Linked DNA regions of Jeotgalibacillus aurantiacus. The protein of the gene in region 1 interacts with the protein of each later gene in a pairwise test. Links are inferred from orthologs where the notes say so. Each region holds a gene or a part of one and is shown in the gene's direction. Other genes may lie near its edges. The genes, in order: dnaA and yabA.

Region 1 (12,528 bases):
TGATCATACTTCCAGAAATACCTGGTTCATTCTATCGATGACAATCATCAACTATCTATGCTCATTTCATGCAACCACTATATCATAGCAAAAACCCACCAAGCATTCAATAGCCAATTTAAAAATCGAAAAAACTGGCGTATGCAGGGAAAAAAGACAAGAAGGCGAAGGGCGAGTAAACTCGCCTCTCACCTTCTTGTCTTTTTTCCCTGCTTTTCAGCTCCGCTGAAAAGCGGTTGAACCAGAGGTTCAACCGAATACGCCAGTTTTTTCTTTCACACACTTCCTTATATAAACAATAAACGAAACAATTCTCTTCCACATCGATTCCTCACACGCTATTTCAATGCGCCACCCCCGCCGAGGTTGTGAACATCTGATCCGCGCAAGCAGATCAGATGTTCACAGCCTCGGCAAAACCACTCCGCTTCCTCCAACAAACCCGCTCACCAAAAACAATCTTCAACCACTCAGCAAAAACATCTCACGAATCATTCACTCAACCAAAAAACCAATGCATAACCCACACCCCAAAAATAATCCTTCTCCAAATCTCTCAACCTGTGAATAACTCATTTCCTCAAAAATCCTCACAAAAAAATTATCCACAACGCTTATCGACACGTTTTTCACAGACAAACAGTCTGTGGACAAATAAAATCCACTTATCTAAAGGGTTGTGGATAAACAATACGAACCATTGCACCAACAAGCATTATCTGATATTATAGTTGTGTTTTCACTCTGAATAACTTATTCTATCGAAAAACATTATCCACAGATGTGGATAGTCTGTGGATAAACTATTTCACATGCATGGAAAAAGTTGTCCACAACCATTGAATGGTGTCGATAACCCTCGAATCCACCATTTTCGGCTATTCAGAAAAATGTATATATATAAATCTTATGAAACGGGAATGTTTTTCTCGAAAAATATTATAGAAAAGGAGGGGGCATTCAGTTTGGAAAATATCACGGATTTATGGAACCGGGCACTGCAGGATATGGAGAAAAAGATCAGTAAACCGAGCTTTGAAACCTGGCTTAAGTCAACAAAAGCTTTTTCTCTTAAACGGAACGTTTTAACCGTCACAGCGCCTAATGAATTCGCCCGGGACTGGCTTGAAGGGAACTACACGCAATTAATTGTCGGTGTCATAAAGGAAATAACCGGGGAAGAGCTGACGATCAAGTTCATTATTCCTCAAAATCAGGACGAAGATGATTTCGCTTTGGCTGCACCCCCAAGAAAGCCCGTCGTTGACGATGACCAGCAGGAATGGTCTAAGAGCATGCTGAATCCGAAGTACACCTTTGACACCTTTGTCATCGGATCCGGTAATCGCTTCGCGCACGCTGCTTCACTTGCTGTAGCGGAAGCACCGGCAAAAGCTTATAACCCGTTATTTATTTACGGGGGAGTAGGACTTGGCAAAACGCACTTAATGCATGCGATCGGCCATTATGTGCTTGAACATAACGCATCTGCTAAGGTTGTTTACTTATCTTCTGAGAAATTCACCAATGAATTTATTAATTCAATCCGTGATAACAAAGCGGTTGATTTCCGCAATAAGTACCGGAACGTAGATGTGCTGTTAATTGATGATATTCAATTTTTAGCCGGGAAAGAACAGACGCAAGAGGAATTTTTCCATACTTTTAATACTTTACATGAAGAAAGTAAACAGATCGTAATCTCAAGCGACCGGCCGCCTAAAGAGATTCCGACACTGGAGGACCGTCTGCGTTCACGTTTTGAGTGGGGGCTGATCACGGACATCACACCGCCTGATCTTGAAACAAGAATCGCCATTCTCCGCAAAAAGGCGAAGGCAGAGGGACTTGATATTCCAAATGAAGCGATGCTGTATATCGCCAACCAGATTGACTCCAATATCCGTGAGCTTGAAGGGGCGCTGATTCGCGTTGTGGCTTATTCTTCATTAGTCAGCAAGGACATTAATGCAGACCTGGCAGCTGAAGCACTGAAGGATATTATGCCAAGCTCCAAGCCGAAAGTGATTACGATCATGGACATTCAAAAAACCGTGGGAGAGCATTTCAGCGTAAAGCTTGAGGATTTCAAAGCGAAAAAACGGACAAAAACCGTCGCATTTCCAAGGCAGATCGCGATGTATCTGTCGCGTGAGATGACAGACTTCTCTTTACCGAAGATCGGGGAAGAATTCGGAGGGCGTGATCATACAACGGTTATACATGCCCACGAAAAAATTTCAAAACTGCTCGCAACAGACGAATCTTTAAAGCAGGAATTGAAGGATATTAAAGCCGAACTGCAAAAGTAGGGAAATAACCGCTGTGTATAAGTGACAAAATCCGTGCACGTTCGACCACATTCTATTCACATGCGGATAACACGTCATGTCAGTCATTAACAGACATATCCACATATCCACAGCCCCTACTATTATTACTAAGTTTATTTAAAAATATTTATTATATAACTCGCAGCAAACTTGCGAAGAGTTGGAGGATATCTTACATGAAATTTCAGATTCAGCGTGATCGTCTTGTTGATGGCGTTAATGATGTCATCAAAGCGGTCTCATCCAGAACAGCGATTCCGATTTTGAGCGGAATTAAAATTACAGCTCACGAGGAAGGAATTACACTGACTGGAAGTGATTCAGATATTTCGATTGAATCGTTTATTCCAAAAGAAGAAGATGGTAAGGAAATCGTTCATGTTGAAGAAACAGGGGGCATTGTCCTTCAGGCCAGATTTTTTGAAAGCATCGTGAAAAAGCTGCCGCTTGATACAGTGGAAATTGAAGTCCACTCACACCTGCAAACCGTGATCCGCTCAGGAAAATCGGAATTCAACTTAAACGGCCAGGATGTAAGAGAATATCCGCATCTTCCGGAAATTGAGGAAGACAGCGTACTGAAAATCCCGACAAACCTTTTAAAAACGATTATTCGTCAGACGGTGTTCGCAGTGTCCACCTCAGAAACACGCCCTATCTTGACAGGTGTAAACTGGACGGTGGAAGACGGTACTTTAAACTGTGTTGCAACAGATTCCCATCGTCTGGCCATGCGTAAAGCACCGGTCAGCGGAGGAAACGGCGAGCCATACAAAGCCGTTATTCCGGGTAAAAGTCTAAATGAACTGAACAAAATTCTTGAAGATACAGCAGATGAAACAGAAATCGTCATGACAGAGAACCAGGTGCTGTTCCGCTCCAAGCACGTACTGTTCTTTTCAAGACTGCTTGAAGGAAATTATCCTGATACGTCAAGACTCGTTCCGTCTGAAAGCAAAACGTCGATGACTGTTGGCGGAAAAGAATTTTTACAGGCGATCGACCGTGCTTCCTTGTTAGCACGTGAAGAACGCAACAATGTCGTGAAGCTGTTGATCAGTGAAGACGGTAATGTTCAGATTTCATCTAACACTCCTGAAATCGGGAAGGTTGTTGAGGAAATCCAGAGTGATGAAACAACTGGTGAAGCGCTGACGATTTCATTCAGTGCGAAATACATGATGGATGCGTTAAAGGTGCTTGAAGGTACAGAAACGAATATCCAGTTTACCGGTGCGATGAGACCATTCGTTCTTCGCCCGACAGCAGATGACAGCATTCTTCAGCTGATCACACCTGTTCGTACGTACTAATGTCAGTGATTCATTGAAAGACTGAAACACAGCCGCTCAATTTGGCGGGATGTGTTTCAGTTTTTTGTTTTAGTGAAGGCCGGATGGGGAAGAGGATTTTTCATTTTGGGGAACGTTACAATTCCTGAGTGGAACGATACAAATCTATCGCCGTAGTGATACAATTAACAGACCAAACAGAACAATTCACCTGCTATCTGCAGCAAACGATACAATAAAATGCTGAAACAGTACGAAAAAATGTTGAAACGATACAATTATTTTCTGAATCGAGTCAATCACTCACCCAAACAGTACATTTCTAAAAAAATCAACCGCCTCCCAAAATTCGACGCCACCCCCATCCTTTACAATCATTACAACTCCATGTTTTCTTTGTTTTCGCGTACCCGTTAAGGTAAAATAAAAGGATAAGTCAATAAGAAAGAAGTGAACGGACATGAGTGAAAAAATCACGATCCAGACCGAATATATTACCCTCGGTCAATTTTTAAAGCTTGCGAACATTATCCAGAGTGGCGGGATGGCCAAATGGTTTTTAAGTGAGCATGAAATTTTTATTAACAAGGAACAGGACCAGCGCAGAGGACGTAAGCTGCGCGATGGCGATGAAATATATATTCCGGAAGTCGGCACTTATACGGTGAAGTCGGAAGGGTAGAAGGATGTTCATGCATGCACATTGAGGAGCTCGAGCTTTCGCATTATCGAAATTACGAAAAAATGACCCTGACCTTTGATAATAATGTCAATGTGATCCTCGGAGAGAACGCTCAGGGCAAGACAAACGTCATGGAGTCCATTTTTGTCCTGGCGATGGCAAAATCCCATAGAACGTCAAATGACAAAGATTTAATACAATGGGATGAGGAATATGCTAAAATAAAAGGTAGAGTGATGAAGCAGCACGGTGCTCTTCCCCTGGAACTGATCATTTCAAAAAAAGGGAAGAAAGCAAAAGTCAATCACCTTGAACAATCAAAACTCAGCCGCTATGTCGGCCATATGAATGTTGTGATGTTTGCGCCCGAAGATCTCCACCTCGTGAAGGGGAGCCCTCAAGTAAGGCGTCGTTTTATTGATATGGAGATTGGACAGGTTTCAGCGGTCTATCTGCACGACAGCAGTCTTTACCAGAAGATTCTCCAGCAGCGAAACCATTATTTAAAGCAGCTTCAGACGCAGCGCCAAAAGGATCAGACGATGCTTGATGTGCTGACGGATCAGTTTATTGAGATGGCTGCTAAAATTGTGGTGCGCCGCTTTCATTATTTGAAGCTTTTGCAGGAATGGGCTGAACCGATCCATAAAGGGATTTCAAGAGGACTTGAAACACTTGAAGTGGTGTACAAGCCTTCGATTCCTGTTGATTCAGGCGTCTCCCATCAAGAGGTTGAAGATGCGTTCAGGGAAAAGTTTGAAGGATTGCGAAAGCGCGAGATTGAGCGGGGAGTCACCTTAGTCGGTCCGCACCGGGATGATTTACAGTTTCTTGTAAATGGTCACGATGTTCAGACGTTTGGCTCACAGGGTCAGCAAAGAACGACGGCGCTCTCCATTAAGCTTGCTGAAATAGAGCTGATCCATTCGGAAATCGGTGAATATCCGATTCTTTTGCTTGATGATGTGCTGTCTGAGCTTGACGATTACCGTCAGTCACATCTTTTAAATACGATTCAGGGCAAGGTCCAGACCTTTGTCACGACAACGAGTGTCGAAGGGATTGATCATGAGACCCTGAACGAGGCCACTACATTTATTGTTGAGCAGGGCAGCATTGTAAAGAAATCAAAAGGGGGCTGACCCAGGTGTATGTGCATATTGGGGAAGACGCAATGGTAAGAATGAATGACATCGTGGCGATAATGGATGTACAGGCGGCAGAGGGTTCGCTCATTATGGAGCAGTTTATGAAAGACAACGAAAACGGTATCGTTGATCTCTGTCAGTCTGCCTGTAAAGCCATTGTTATTACTGATTTCAAGGTTTATTTATCGCCATTGTCATCAGCAACCCTTAAAAAAAGAGCGGAAAAAATGAGCAGACCGTATAACCGGTCCTAAGTAATAGAAAGTGCAGGTGAAATCGCGTGGCAACTGAAGATACACAAATCCAGCAAGCCTACGATGAAAATCAGATACAGGTTCTTGAAGGTCTCGAAGCCGTCCGGAAGCGTCCGGGAATGTATATCGGCTCGACTTCCTCAAGAGGACTTCACCATCTCGTATGGGAAATCGTTGATAACAGTATTGACGAGGCGCTTGCGGGCCACTGTGACACAATCAAAATCAGAATCACAGAAGATAATTGGATCGAAGTAGAAGATAACGGCCGGGGAATTCCGGTTGGTACACACGAAAAGATGGGACGTCCTGCTGTTGAGGTCATTATGACTGTGCTTCACGCCGGCGGTAAGTTCGGCGGCGGCGGATATAAAGTATCCGGCGGACTGCACGGAGTAGGGGCTTCAGTTGTTAACGCCCTTTCAGAGCAGCTTGAAGTATTTGTTCACCGTGATGGCAACATCTATACCCAGACATATAAAAAAGGTGTGCCGCAGTTCGATTTGAAGATTGTCGGAGAAACGGACCACACTGGAACGGTTACACGCTTTAAAGCGGATCCTGAAATTTTCACTGAAACGACGGAATACGACTTTGACACGCTTGCAAACCGTGTGCGTGAGCTTGCCTTTCTTAACCGCGGTCTGGCTCTTGAAATTGAGGATCAGCGCGCGCAGGATGAAGAAGGAAATAATATTAAAAAGCATTACCACTATGAAGGCGGAATTAAGTCTTATGTTGAGCACTTGAACCGCACGAAGGAAGTTATTCATGAAGAGCCGGTCTTTATCGAAGGTGAAAAAGACGGCATCTCTATTGAAATTTCCATGCAGTACAATCAGGGGTTTTCAAGCAATATTTATTCATTTGCCAATAACATTAACACGTATGAGGGTGGAACGCATGAATCAGGCTTTAAGACTGCGCTTACCCGCGTGATTAACAGTTATGCAGCCCGCAATAATTTATTAAAAGACGCCGATGGCAATCTGTCCGGTGAAGACGTGCGTGAAGGCTTAACCGCGATTATTTCGATTAAGCATCCGGATCCGCAGTTTGAAGGACAGACAAAAACAAAGCTCGGCAACTCTGAAGCAAGAACGATTACAGATCAGCTCTTTTCGGAGCATTTCGATAAATTTATGATGGAAAACCCGACTGTTGCCCGCCAGATCGTGGACAAGGGTTCCATGGCGGCGCGTGCGCGTCTTGCAGCGAAAAAAGCACGTGAGTTAACACGCAGAAAGAGTGCGCTTGAAGTATCAAGTCTTCCGGGGAAACTCGCTGACTGTTCTTCACGGGATCCTAAGATCAGCGAGCTGTATGTCGTTGAGGGTGACTCGGCCGGCGGATCAGCCAAGCAGGGCCGTGACCGTCATTTCCAGGCGATCCTGCCGCTGCGTGGAAAGATCATTAACGTTGAGAAAGCACGTCTTGATAAGATTCTGTCGAATAATGAAATTCGTGCGATCATCACAGCGCTTGGCACAGGCATCGGGGAAGAGTTCGATATTTCAAAAGCCCGTTACCATAAAATTGTCATCATGACGGATGCCGATGTAGACGGTGCGCACATTCGTACGCTCCTATTAACATTCCTGTACCGTTATATGAGACAAATTATTGAGGCAGGTTATATTTATATTGCACAGCCGCCGTTATATAAAATTACGCAGGGGAAAACAATCCGCTATGCGTATACAGACCGCGAACTGAATAAGATTCTTGAAGAAATCCCAGCGGCACCAAAACCGGGACTTCAGCGTTATAAGGGTCTTGGTGAGATGAATCCGGAGCAGCTATGGGAAACAACGATGAATCCGGAATCACGTACGCTTTTACAAGTCACGATGGAAGATGCGATTGAAGCGGATGAAACGTTTGAGATTCTGATGGGGGATAAAGTAGAGCCGCGCCGTCAGTTTATCGAGGACAATGCTGCCTACGTGAAAAACCTGGACGTGTAACAGGTGGATAGAAGAGAGGGATAGGCATCTGTTCTATCCCTTCTTACTGTTTTAAAGAAAAAACAGCAGATCAGCCGGCATGATCGTAATCAGCGGAGGATCTGTCTGAATGATGCAAAGCCGTTGATTAACCGGGCTTTTCTCTTATAAGGAGGTTTTTGTTGTTATGGCCGAGACGCCTAGTTCGAATGTTCATGAGATCAATATTAGCCAGGAAATGCGTACGTCGTTCATGGACTATGCGATGAGTGTTATCGTATCCCGTGCGCTTCCTGATGTAAGAGACGGTCTGAAGCCGGTTCACCGTCGTATCCTGTATGCGATGAATGACCTTGGGATGACGTCTGATAAAGCATTCAAAAAGTCTGCCCGTATCGTCGGGGAAGTAATCGGTAAGTACCACCCTCACGGAGACTCAGCCGTGTATGACACGATGGTCCGTATGGCGCAGGATTTCAGCTATCGCTATATGCTTGTAGAGGGACATGGAAACTTTGGATCTGTCGATGGAGATGCCGCTGCCGCGATGCGTTATACGGAAGCGAGAATGTCCAAAATATCGATGGAGCTTCTACGCGATATTAATAAAGATACGATTGACTATCGTGATAACTATGACGGTTCTGAACGTGAGCCGATCGTTCTGCCTTCCCGTTTCCCGAACCTGCTTGTAAATGGCTCAAGCGGAATCGCAGTTGGAATGGCGACAAATATTCCTCCACACCAGCTCGGGGAAGTCATTGACGGCCTGCTTGCTTTCAGTGAGCATCCTGAGATTACGATTGCTGAACTGATGGAGCATATTCCGGGACCGGATTTCCCAACTGGGGCTCTAATTTTAGGCCGCAGCGGGATTCGCCGCGCCTATGAAACGGGTAGAGGATCCGTTGTTCAGCGTGCGAAGGTTGAAATCGAACAGAAAGCCAATGGACGGGAAACGATTCTCGTTCATGAAATTCCTTATCAGGTTAATAAAGCGAAGCTGATTGAGAAAATTGCTGAGCTTGTGCGTGATAAGAAGATTGATGGCATTACGGATCTTCGTGATGAATCTGACCGTAACGGTATGCGAATCGTCATTGAAGTTCGACGTGATGCAAATGCCAACGTCCTGTTAAATAATTTATACAAGCAGACCGCTCTTCAGACGAGCTTCGGTATTAATATGCTGGCGCTTGTAGACGGTCAGCCGAAGGTACTGAACCTGAAAGAAGCGCTTCACCATTATTTAGAGCACCAAAAAGTCGTGATCCGACGCAGAACGGAATTTGAACTCCGTAAAGCGGAAGCACGTGCACATATTCTAGAAGGTCTGCGCATTGCGCTTGATCATATTGATGAAATTATTGCCTTAATCCGTGGTTCTGAAACAGCGGACCTTGCGCGTGAAGGGTTGATGGAGCAGTTCAGTCTGTCTGAAAAGCAGGCACAGGCGATTCTTGATATGCGTCTTCAGCGTCTGACAGGACTTGAGCGCGACAAGATTGAAGAAGAATATCAGTCACTCGTTGCGTTAATTAAAGACCTGAAAGAAATTCTTGCAAGTGAAGCACGCGTGGTGGAAATCATCCGTGAAGAGCTGCTTGAATTAAAAGAACGTTTTAACGATAAGCGCCGTACAGAGATCACAACAGGCGGAGCGGAAATGATCGAGGATGAAGACCTGATCCCGCGTGAAAACCTGATTGTGACGCTTACGCATAACGGTTATATCAAACGTCTGCCGGCTTCTACCTACCGTTCTCAAAAACGCGGTGGCCGGGGGATTCAGGGGATGGGTACGAACGAAAATGATTTCGTTGAGCACCTGCTGACGACCTCTACGCATGATACGATCCTATTCTTTACGAATAAAGGGAAAGTATACCGTACAAAAGGTTATGAAATTCCTGAGTACAGCCGGACGGCGAAAGGTCTTCCAATTATCAACCTTCTTGAAATAGATAAAGACGAAGTCGTGAACGCGATGATCCGTGTAGAGGAATTCAAAGAGGACTCTTACTTCTTCTTTACGACGCGTAAAGGTCTGGCGAAACGTACACAGGCAACCGATTTCGCCAACATCCGTACAAACGGGCTGATTGCGATCAACCTGCGTGAGGATGACGAGCTCATTTCGGTGAAATTTACAGACGGCAGTCAGGAAATGATCATCGGAACGAAAAACGGTCTCCTGATCCGTTTCCCTGAAACCGACGTCCGCTCAATGGGACGTACAGCTGCCGGGGTAAGAGGAATCCGTCTGAATGCAGACGATGAAGTCGTTGGCATGGAAGTACTTGAAAAAGACAACGATATCCTGGTCGTAACGGAAAACGGCTATGGTAAACGGACGCCTGAAGCAGAATACCGCGTTCAATCAAGAGGCGGTAAAGGAATTAAAACATGTAACATTACCGAGAAAAACGGACGTCTTGTCTCTGTAAACGCCGTATCCGGTAACGAAGACATCATGGTCATCACTGCGCAAGGCGTGCTGATCCGAATGGATGTCGGCGGGATTTCCCAGACGGGCAGAAGCACGCAGGGTGTGAAGCTGATCCGTCTTGGTGATGAGGAATACGTGGCTACGGTGACACGTATTGAAAAAGAAGAAGAAACAGATGAGATCGATGAAGAGGCTGCAGAAGGATTAGAAGCAGCGGCTCCGTCAGAAGAAACAGAATAAAGCAATACTGTGTAAAAAAGAGATCACGCTGTTCATTGGCGCGGTCTCTTTTTTTGTTTCCATCTGAAAAATTCTGAAAAAACAGGAAAAATAACTTTCTGCTTTCCTTTTACGATGTGATAAAATGAATAAAAAGAACTAGCCGAGGTGCGAGGATGAAGGTACATGTTGAAGAACTGAAGATAGGGTGTATTGCTGCTGAGGATGTAATGGGGCTGACGGCAAATCCGATCATCAAGAAAGGAACAGAAATTGACCCTATACATATTGAAGTGCTGAGGGCATTTAACATTCGCCAGCTTGCGATTTTGTCTAAAACAGCCGATGGAGAAATGATCGATGCAGAACCAATCAAAGACGAAGAAGTATTTCATGAAGCCGGTGCTTATGATGAGGTTGAAAATTATTCCTTCAAAAAGCTTTATATGGATTTTGTTAAGTTCTTCAATGCTGCCTTCAATGGTTGGCAATCCGGAAGTAAAGTGGATGTAGTTGACCTGAAAAATAAACTGACACCGCTTTTAAAAGTAGTATCGTCTGACCGGGATATTATTTATTATCTCCCACGCTGGTCCCAGCCAAAGGATTATATGGCTCACCATGCTGTTTCAACAGCGCTGATCAGTTACTTAGTGGCTGAGAAATACGGCTACGACAAAGGAGCCTGTATCCAGACTGCTCTGGCCGGAATTATAGCCGATACAGGAATGGCGAAAATGCCCCTGTCGATTTTAAAGAAAACAGGGCCACTCACACAGGAGGAAGCAATTGAGATTCGTAAGCATCCGATTTACAGCTATCAATATGTCATGGACACACCTCTTTTGAAAAATGAAATGAAACAGGCCATCTATCAGCACCATGAACGACTGGATGGCAGCGGCTATCCGAGAGGAAGTAAACGGTCAGAGATTAACCTGCCGGCTCAGATGATCGCTCTTGCTGACGTGTATCATGCCATGACGTCTGAACGGCTGTACCGCGCCAAACAATCACCATTTAAAGCGCTGGAAACAATCATGCATGACGAATTTGGCAAATTTGACATTATCCTGTTAAAAACACTTCAGGAAATGATCGGCAACCTGTCCACCGGGACAAAGGTCGAACTGTCCAACGAACAGGTCGCTGAAGTGATCTTCACAAAACCGGACGAACTCCTCCGCCCAATGGTCCGCTTGACAACAACAGAAGAAGTCATTGACCTGTCAACGAACCGCAAACTGTTTATTGAAAGAGTTATTTCCTAGAATGAAATCGCTTTTTTCATAGTGTTTAAAAAAGGCATGACATTATATTTCATATCTATCTCAAAATGAAACCACATCGTACCGGGGGCATCCTTCGCTTTCCGCGGCCGCGCGGTGAGCCAGCTAGCGCTACGCACTACGCTGTCTCACCTGTCGCTTCTCTGCCGCAGGAGTCTACGGATGCCCCCGGTACGATTGATGAAAACTGACATTCTTAACAGAGTTATTTCCTAACGGAGATAGCTCTTTTCTTTTGATAAAAAAAGTTTTTTTAAAAAATTTTAAAATGATTTGAACAAATGGGTGACCTGAATCGTATAAGCCATAGAAAAAGAAAGGAGAGGCAGGATGAAGAGAACGACACCAGAGCAGCTGAGCGTGCTGCTGCATGAACATTATTCGTTTTTATATGCCTATTTAGTCAAGCTGACCCTTCATCCTGCTGAAGCCGAGGATCTCGCGCAGGATACAATGATTCGCTGTATCGAGCGTTACGCTCAGTACAATCCGAAGAAGTCAGCCTTTACAACGTGGATGATCCAGATCGCAACGAACCTCTGGATTGATAAAAAACGCCGGAAAAAGCGGGAGCACATGTACCTGAACAGCCGTCAGCTGGAATGGAAGCTTGGGGAGGGACCGGGACTTGAGATTGCAGAAGCGCTGAAAACGTTAAAGGATATCCACCGGATTCCTGTCGTTTTGAGCTATTATTACGGCTATTCCTATGAAGAAATCGCAACGATCTGCCAGGTTTCGACCGGTACGGTTAAATCCCGGATGCATCACGCAATGACTAAGCTGAGAAAGGAGCTGGGAGACAATGAAACACAACAGGCACGATGACATAGAAGAAAAATTGAAAGAGGGATTGCGTGACCTTGATCGGGTGACAGCAGCACCTCCGTCTTTGGCAGAGATCCACATGATGATG
Region 2 (5,428 bases), on another replicon or contig:
TAAGGCGCTTGAGGTGATTAATGAGAGCTGCCGTTCACGGGAGCAGATGGTTGCACCTGTATCGCCGATGGGCGGAAATGCGGATTCTTACATTCCTTATCCGGTTGAAGTTGAAGTTGGCGGAGCCACGGTTTTCGTTCTGCCGATTGAACAGTTTCACCAATTCTAAGCAGACGGAGTGAGTCGATCACATGAAAATTAATCAGGATCTGCGTGTGGGAGCGAACCGTCTTCAAAATGGCCCCCAGGCTCAGCCGAACAGCCAGTTGAAGTTTGGTGATCTTGTTCAGAAACAGGACCAGAAGCTCCAGACAGATCAGCTTGCGAGGCTGATGGGGGATGTGACGGCAGCCGGTGATCGCCTGGCACGCTCACGTAATTTTAAGGATCTCGCCAAGTTTAAAATGCTCGTAAAGCGTTTTGTGAAGGAAACCGTTGAATATGGCATGAATTTAAAGCAGTCCCATTCATGGAATGAATTCGGTGAGGCCGTAAGCTGCGACTCGTGGAAACGATTGATGAAAAGCTGGCAGCCCTGACGGAGAGTGTCATGAAGAGTGAAAAGGATTCGATTGATGTGCTTGATCAGATCGGCGAAATCAAGGGTCTGCTGATTAACTTATATACGTAAAAATGAGGGATTTACATGGCTGAATCGTGGGAAGATTTACAAAAACGGCAGCCGCTTGCTGCAAAAATGCTGATGAACAGCCTGCAGAAAAACCGTGTGGCGCATGCTTATCTTTTTGAAGGTGTGCGCGGCACGGGTAAAAAGGAAATGGCATTATTTTTAGCGAAGGGATTGTTTTGCCGGCAGCCGATTGAAGGCGTTCCGTGTATGGAATGTGATCAGTGTCACCGGATTGCGCAGGGAAATCACCCGGACGTTCATGTCATTGAGCCGGATGGCTTATCAATTAAAAAAGAACAGATCCGGCTGCTTCAGGAGGAGTTCAGTAAAACAGGGATGGAATCCAGACGGAAAACGTACATCGTCAACAGCGCGGATAAGATGACGGTTCAGGCCGCCAATTCCCTGCTGAAATTTCTTGAGGAGCCGCATCCGTCCACGACTGCGATTTTACTGACTGAGCAGATGCATCAGATGCTTCCGACGATTTTGTCCAGGTGTCAGCACGTTGGGTTTAAGCTGCTGACTGCTGTTTTCTTTAAGGAAAAGCTGGTAGAAGAGGGCGTTCATCCGACGATGGCCTCCGTCTTGTCCAAACTGACGAATCAGGTGGAGGAAGCGGTTGAGCTGAGTACGGATGAGTGGTTTGTACAAGCCCGAAAAATCATGTTAAAATTATACGAAGTGCAAAAGACGGATCCCTTTGAAGCCATGACACGGGTTCAAAGCGATTATCTGCCGCATTTTAAAGAGAAATCACAAATTGATCAGTCGCTCGATTTGTTTCTTCTTATATATAAAGACCTCCTCTATATCCAGACGGAAAAGCTTGACCACCTGTCTTATCCGGACTGGCTTGATACGTTTCGTACAGATGCACTCCAAACGTCAGCGCGTCAATTATCCGACCAGCTGGCTGTCCTGTTAGAGGCCAAACGACAATTGCAACAGAATATGAATACACAGCTGCTTATGGAGCAGCTGATGCTTAAATTGCAGGGGGGATCTGCACTTGTATGAGGTAGTAGGTGTCCGCTTTAACAAAGCGGGTAAAATATATTATTTCGACCCGAATCAGCTGAACGTAACGGTTGATGATTATGTGATCGTCGAGACGGTCCGCGGGGTCGAATACGGTAAAATTGTTACTGATGTCAAGGAAGTGGACAAGAATGATGTGGTCCTGCCACTGAAAAAGATTGTCCGTCTTGCTGATCAGAAGGACCGCCTTTCTGTTCAGGAGAATAAAGAAGAAGCCATGCATGCTTATGAGGTTTGCTCAAGTAAAATCAGTGAGCATGATTTAGATATGAAGCTCGTGGATGTGGAATACACATTTGACCGCAATAAAGTGATTTTCTATTTTACCGCGGATGGCCGGGTGGATTTCCGGAACCTTGTAAAGGATCTGGCATCTGTGTTCAGAACCCGGATTGAGCTTCGGCAGATTGGTGTCCGCGATGAGGCGAAAATGCTTGGCGGAATTGGTCCATGTGGCCGTATGCTTTGCTGTTCAACGTTTCTCGGAGATTTTGAGCCGGTATCGATCAAGATGGCAAAGGACCAGAATCTGTCGTTGAATCCGGCGAAGATTTCCGGACTGTGCGGCCGTCTGATGTGCTGTCTGAAATATGAGAATGACGAATATGAAGCAGCAAAAGAGGAAATGCCGGACCTTGGTTCCTTTGTTCAAACACCTGAGGGAAGAGGAAAAGTCGTCGGGCTGAACATGCTTGAACGCGTTCTTCAGGTTGAAATGAAGGAGCAGGACCGTACGCTTGAGTACACACTTGAAGAAATTATGAATCAGGATGTTGCATCAATTCAAGCCACAGAGTAATGAGGTGGAGTTCGTGGATAAGAAGGAGTTCTTTGATTCAGTTGCCAATATGGAACAGCAGATTGGTCAATTGTATCAGCAGCTTGGCGAATTAAAGCACAATCTTGCTGATATGATGGAAGAGAATCATTCACTGCAGATTGAAAATGAGCATCTGCGCAGAAGGCTGGAACAGCTGGGGAACTCACAGGAGCCTGCCGCCGGCAACAAACGTGGCGGTAAAGGAAAAGCGTCGGAAGCTGACAGCCAGAGCACAGACATAGGAGAAGGATATGACAACCTTGCCCGTCTTTATCACGAAGGCTTTCACATTTGTAACATTCATTTTGGAAGCCCGCGTAAAGATGAAGATTGCCTGTTTTGCCTGTCCTTTTTAACGAAAAAATAACGAACATAAAAGGCTGGCGTTGCGCAGTCCGGATGGTGATGCTGTCCGGCTTGTGTCATGTCAGGCTTTTTTTCATGATCATGAGAGGAGAAAAAAGCATGAACTTAATAGGTGATGAGCGGCTGGACTATCTGCTTGCAGAGAACTTAAGAATTATTCAAAGTCCAACCGTTTTCTCCTTTTCATTAGATGCGGTGCTGCTCGCGCGATTCGTCTCTGTCCCGATTCAAAAAGGGAGCCTGATTGACCTTTGCTCAGGCAATGGGGTGATTCCGTTACTGTTGAGCTGCCGGACAAAAGGAACGATTACCGGGGTCGAAATACAGGAGCGGCTCGCTGATATGGCACAGCGCAGCTTTAATTACAATGAATTATCAGACCGTCTGCGGATGATTCAGGAGGATCTGAATGTGGTAACGCCACAGCTCGGTCATGCGAAACATGATGTGGTGACCTGTAATCCCCCGTATTTTTTAACGCCTGGAAAAGAAGAACTGAATGAAAATGATCATCTGACGATTGCCCGTCATGAAATCATGTGTACCCTTGAAGATACCGTGCGTGTCAGCAGTGAATTGCTGAAGCAGGGAGGAAAGGCTGCGTTTGTTCACCGTCCAGGGCGTTTGTTAGATCTGATTACATTGATGCGTCAATACCGTCTGGAGCCAAAGCGGATTCAATTCGTCTACCCGAAAGAGGGAAGGGAAGCGAATACGATTTTAGTGGAGGCGGCAAAGGATGGAAAAGCAGACGTGAAAATTTTGCCTCCATTATATGTGTATGATGAAAATAATGAATACACACCTGACATGAAGGAGATTTTATATGGAAAGAGAGACTGACCATTATTTTTATGTCCTTTATTGCCGGGATGGTTCTTACTACGGCGGCTATACCATTGATCTTGATCGCAGGCTCGAGCAGCATAATGCCGGGACCGCCTCAAAATATACGAGAACGAGAAGGCCGGTTGAAATGATTCATCATGAAATGTTTTCGACAAAACGGGAAGCGATGCAGGCTGAATATGCGTTTAAAAAACAGACACGTCGCCAAAAAGACCGTTATTTAGAAGAGAGGAGGGAATGTCATGCTTCAAACGCAACAAAGCTTTCATCAACCTGACGCAGGAAGGTTATATCTCGTTCCGACTCCGATTGGAAATCTCGAGGATATGACATTCAGAGCGGTCAGAATCTTACAGGAAGCTGACATCATTGCGGCAGAGGATACACGCAATACGATGAAGCTGTGTAATCATTTTGAGATTTCGACAAAGCTTGTCAGTTATCATGAACATAATAAAGAAGAAAGTGGGCGCAAGCTGATCCAGCAGCTGCTTGAAGGGAAGCAGGTCGCGCTTGTCAGCGATGCCGGCACGCCTTGTATTTCAGATCCGGGGTATGAGCTTGTGAAGCTTTGTCTTGCTGAAGGCATTAATGTCGTACCGCTGCCTGGAGCCAATGCGGCCGTCACAGCACTGATCGCCTCGGGACTCGTTCCACAGCCGTTTTACTACTACGGGTTTCTCCCAAGACAGAAAAAAGAGAAGCGGGAAGAGCTCGTTTTCTTATCAACAATGCCGGCTTCCTTCATTATATATGAATCACCGCACCGTCTGAAGGATACGCTGAAAGAACTAAAAGAAGCGGTGGGACCGGAGAGGCAAATGGTGATCTCACGTGAGCTGACAAAAAGGTTCGAGGAATTTATCCGCGGTTCGGTGGAAGAGTGCCTGACGTGGGCCGGTGAAACGGAGCTTCGCGGAGAATTTTGCCTCGTCATTGAAGGCGGCTCAAAAGAAGAATGGCAGCAGGAGGAAGGCGTCTGGTGGTCAGAGCTTTCATTGAGTGAGCACGTGGAGCATTATATGCAGGAGAAATCGATGACCTCAAAAGCGGCCATTAAGGAAACAGCAAAGGATCGCGGATTGCCAAAGCGCGATGTGTATCAGGATTATCATGTTGATCATTAAAGAAAACAGCTCTTTCGGGGGCTGTTTTTTGGCGTGGCAGTGGGGAGGTTGTGGGAATTGTTGTGTTACCGGAAAATTTTGTATCGATTCACTATTTAATTGTATTGTTCAATGAATGTAATGTACTGTTTCACAGATTTATTGTTCTGTAATGCTATTGAAGCACTGGAATTGTTATACTCATCAGGTAGAGTGTACGGATTCAGCAGTCAGATTGTATCGTTTCAACAATGTTTTGTATTGTTCCGCGTGTTTTGACCGGCCGCATTTACCTAACAACCCGCATCGAGGCCGCAAAAAAAAGCTGCTCCTCATCGGAACAGCTCAAATGTTACTTATTGATTAAGCACCTTGAAGGTTGCTTTGGATTTCCTTGATTAGCATCTCAGCGCCTTCTTTGCTGAGTACCAGCTTACCGCCAGCAAGCTTCAGGTTGTCATCAGACACCTCGCCAGTGATCTGGCAAGTCATGCTTGGCTTGTATTTCTTAAGGATGATTTTTTCGTCATCCACATAAATTTCTAAAGCGTCCTTCTCAGCGATACCTAGTGTGCGGCGAAGTTCGATTGGAATAACCACACGGCCTAATTCGTC

What was found.
Region 2: the proteins of dnaA (region 1) and yabA interact in binary tests that used the Bacillus subtilis proteins (3 or more experiments, as listed by UniProt). The link is inferred for Jeotgalibacillus aurantiacus from one-to-one orthologs.

Annotation. Positions count from the first base shown.
Region 1 is NZ_JACNMS010000001.1:978,833-991,360, forward strand. What follows is about bases 292-3,138. They hold dnaA (chromosomal replication initiator protein DnaA), read left to right. Parts: upstream 292-965; coding sequence 966-2,312; downstream 2,313-3,138. Other genes in these bases: dnaN (DNA polymerase III subunit beta), read left to right, coding at 2,510-3,138. In the rest of the region: more of dnaN, read left to right, coding at 3,139-3,646; S4 domain-containing protein YaaA, read left to right, coding at 4,086-4,307; DNA replication/repair protein RecF, read left to right, coding at 4,322-5,449; extracellular matrix regulator RemB, read left to right, coding at 5,455-5,709; gyrB (DNA topoisomerase (ATP-hydrolyzing) subunit B), read left to right, coding at 5,736-7,676; gyrA (DNA gyrase subunit A), read left to right, coding at 7,843-10,344; H7968_RS04675 (HD-GYP domain-containing protein), read left to right, coding at 10,500-11,594; H7968_RS04680 (sigma-70 family RNA polymerase sigma factor), read left to right, coding at 11,943-12,440; H7968_RS04685 (YxlC family protein), read left to right, coding at 12,418-12,528. UniProt on the Bacillus subtilis protein: Plays an essential role in the initiation and regulation of chromosomal replication. ATP-DnaA binds to the origin of replication (oriC) to initiate formation of the DNA replication initiation complex once per cell cycle.
Region 2 is NZ_JACNMS010000010.1:5,712-11,139, forward strand. What follows is about bases 1,485-4,171. They hold yabA (DNA replication initiation control protein YabA), read left to right. Parts: upstream 1,485-2,484; coding sequence 2,485-2,859; downstream 2,860-4,171. Other genes in these bases: holB (DNA polymerase III subunit delta'), read left to right, coding at 1,485-1,651; H7968_RS17465 (PSP1 domain-containing protein), read left to right, coding at 1,644-2,471; H7968_RS17475 (tRNA1(Val) (adenine(37)-N6)-methyltransferase), read left to right, coding at 2,958-3,701; H7968_RS17480 (GIY-YIG nuclease family protein), read left to right, coding at 3,685-3,984; rsmI (16S rRNA (cytidine(1402)-2'-O)-methyltransferase), read left to right, coding at 3,950-4,171. Also shown: H7968_RS17450 (cyclic-di-AMP receptor), read left to right, coding at 1-169; more of holB, read left to right, coding at 647-1,484; more of rsmI, read left to right, coding at 4,172-4,834; H7968_RS17490 (AbrB/MazE/SpoVT family DNA-binding domain-containing protein), read right to left, coding at 5,177-5,428. UniProt on the Bacillus subtilis protein: Involved in control of chromosome replication initiation. Inhibits the cooperative binding of DnaA to the oriC region. Thus negatively regulating initiation of chromosome replication.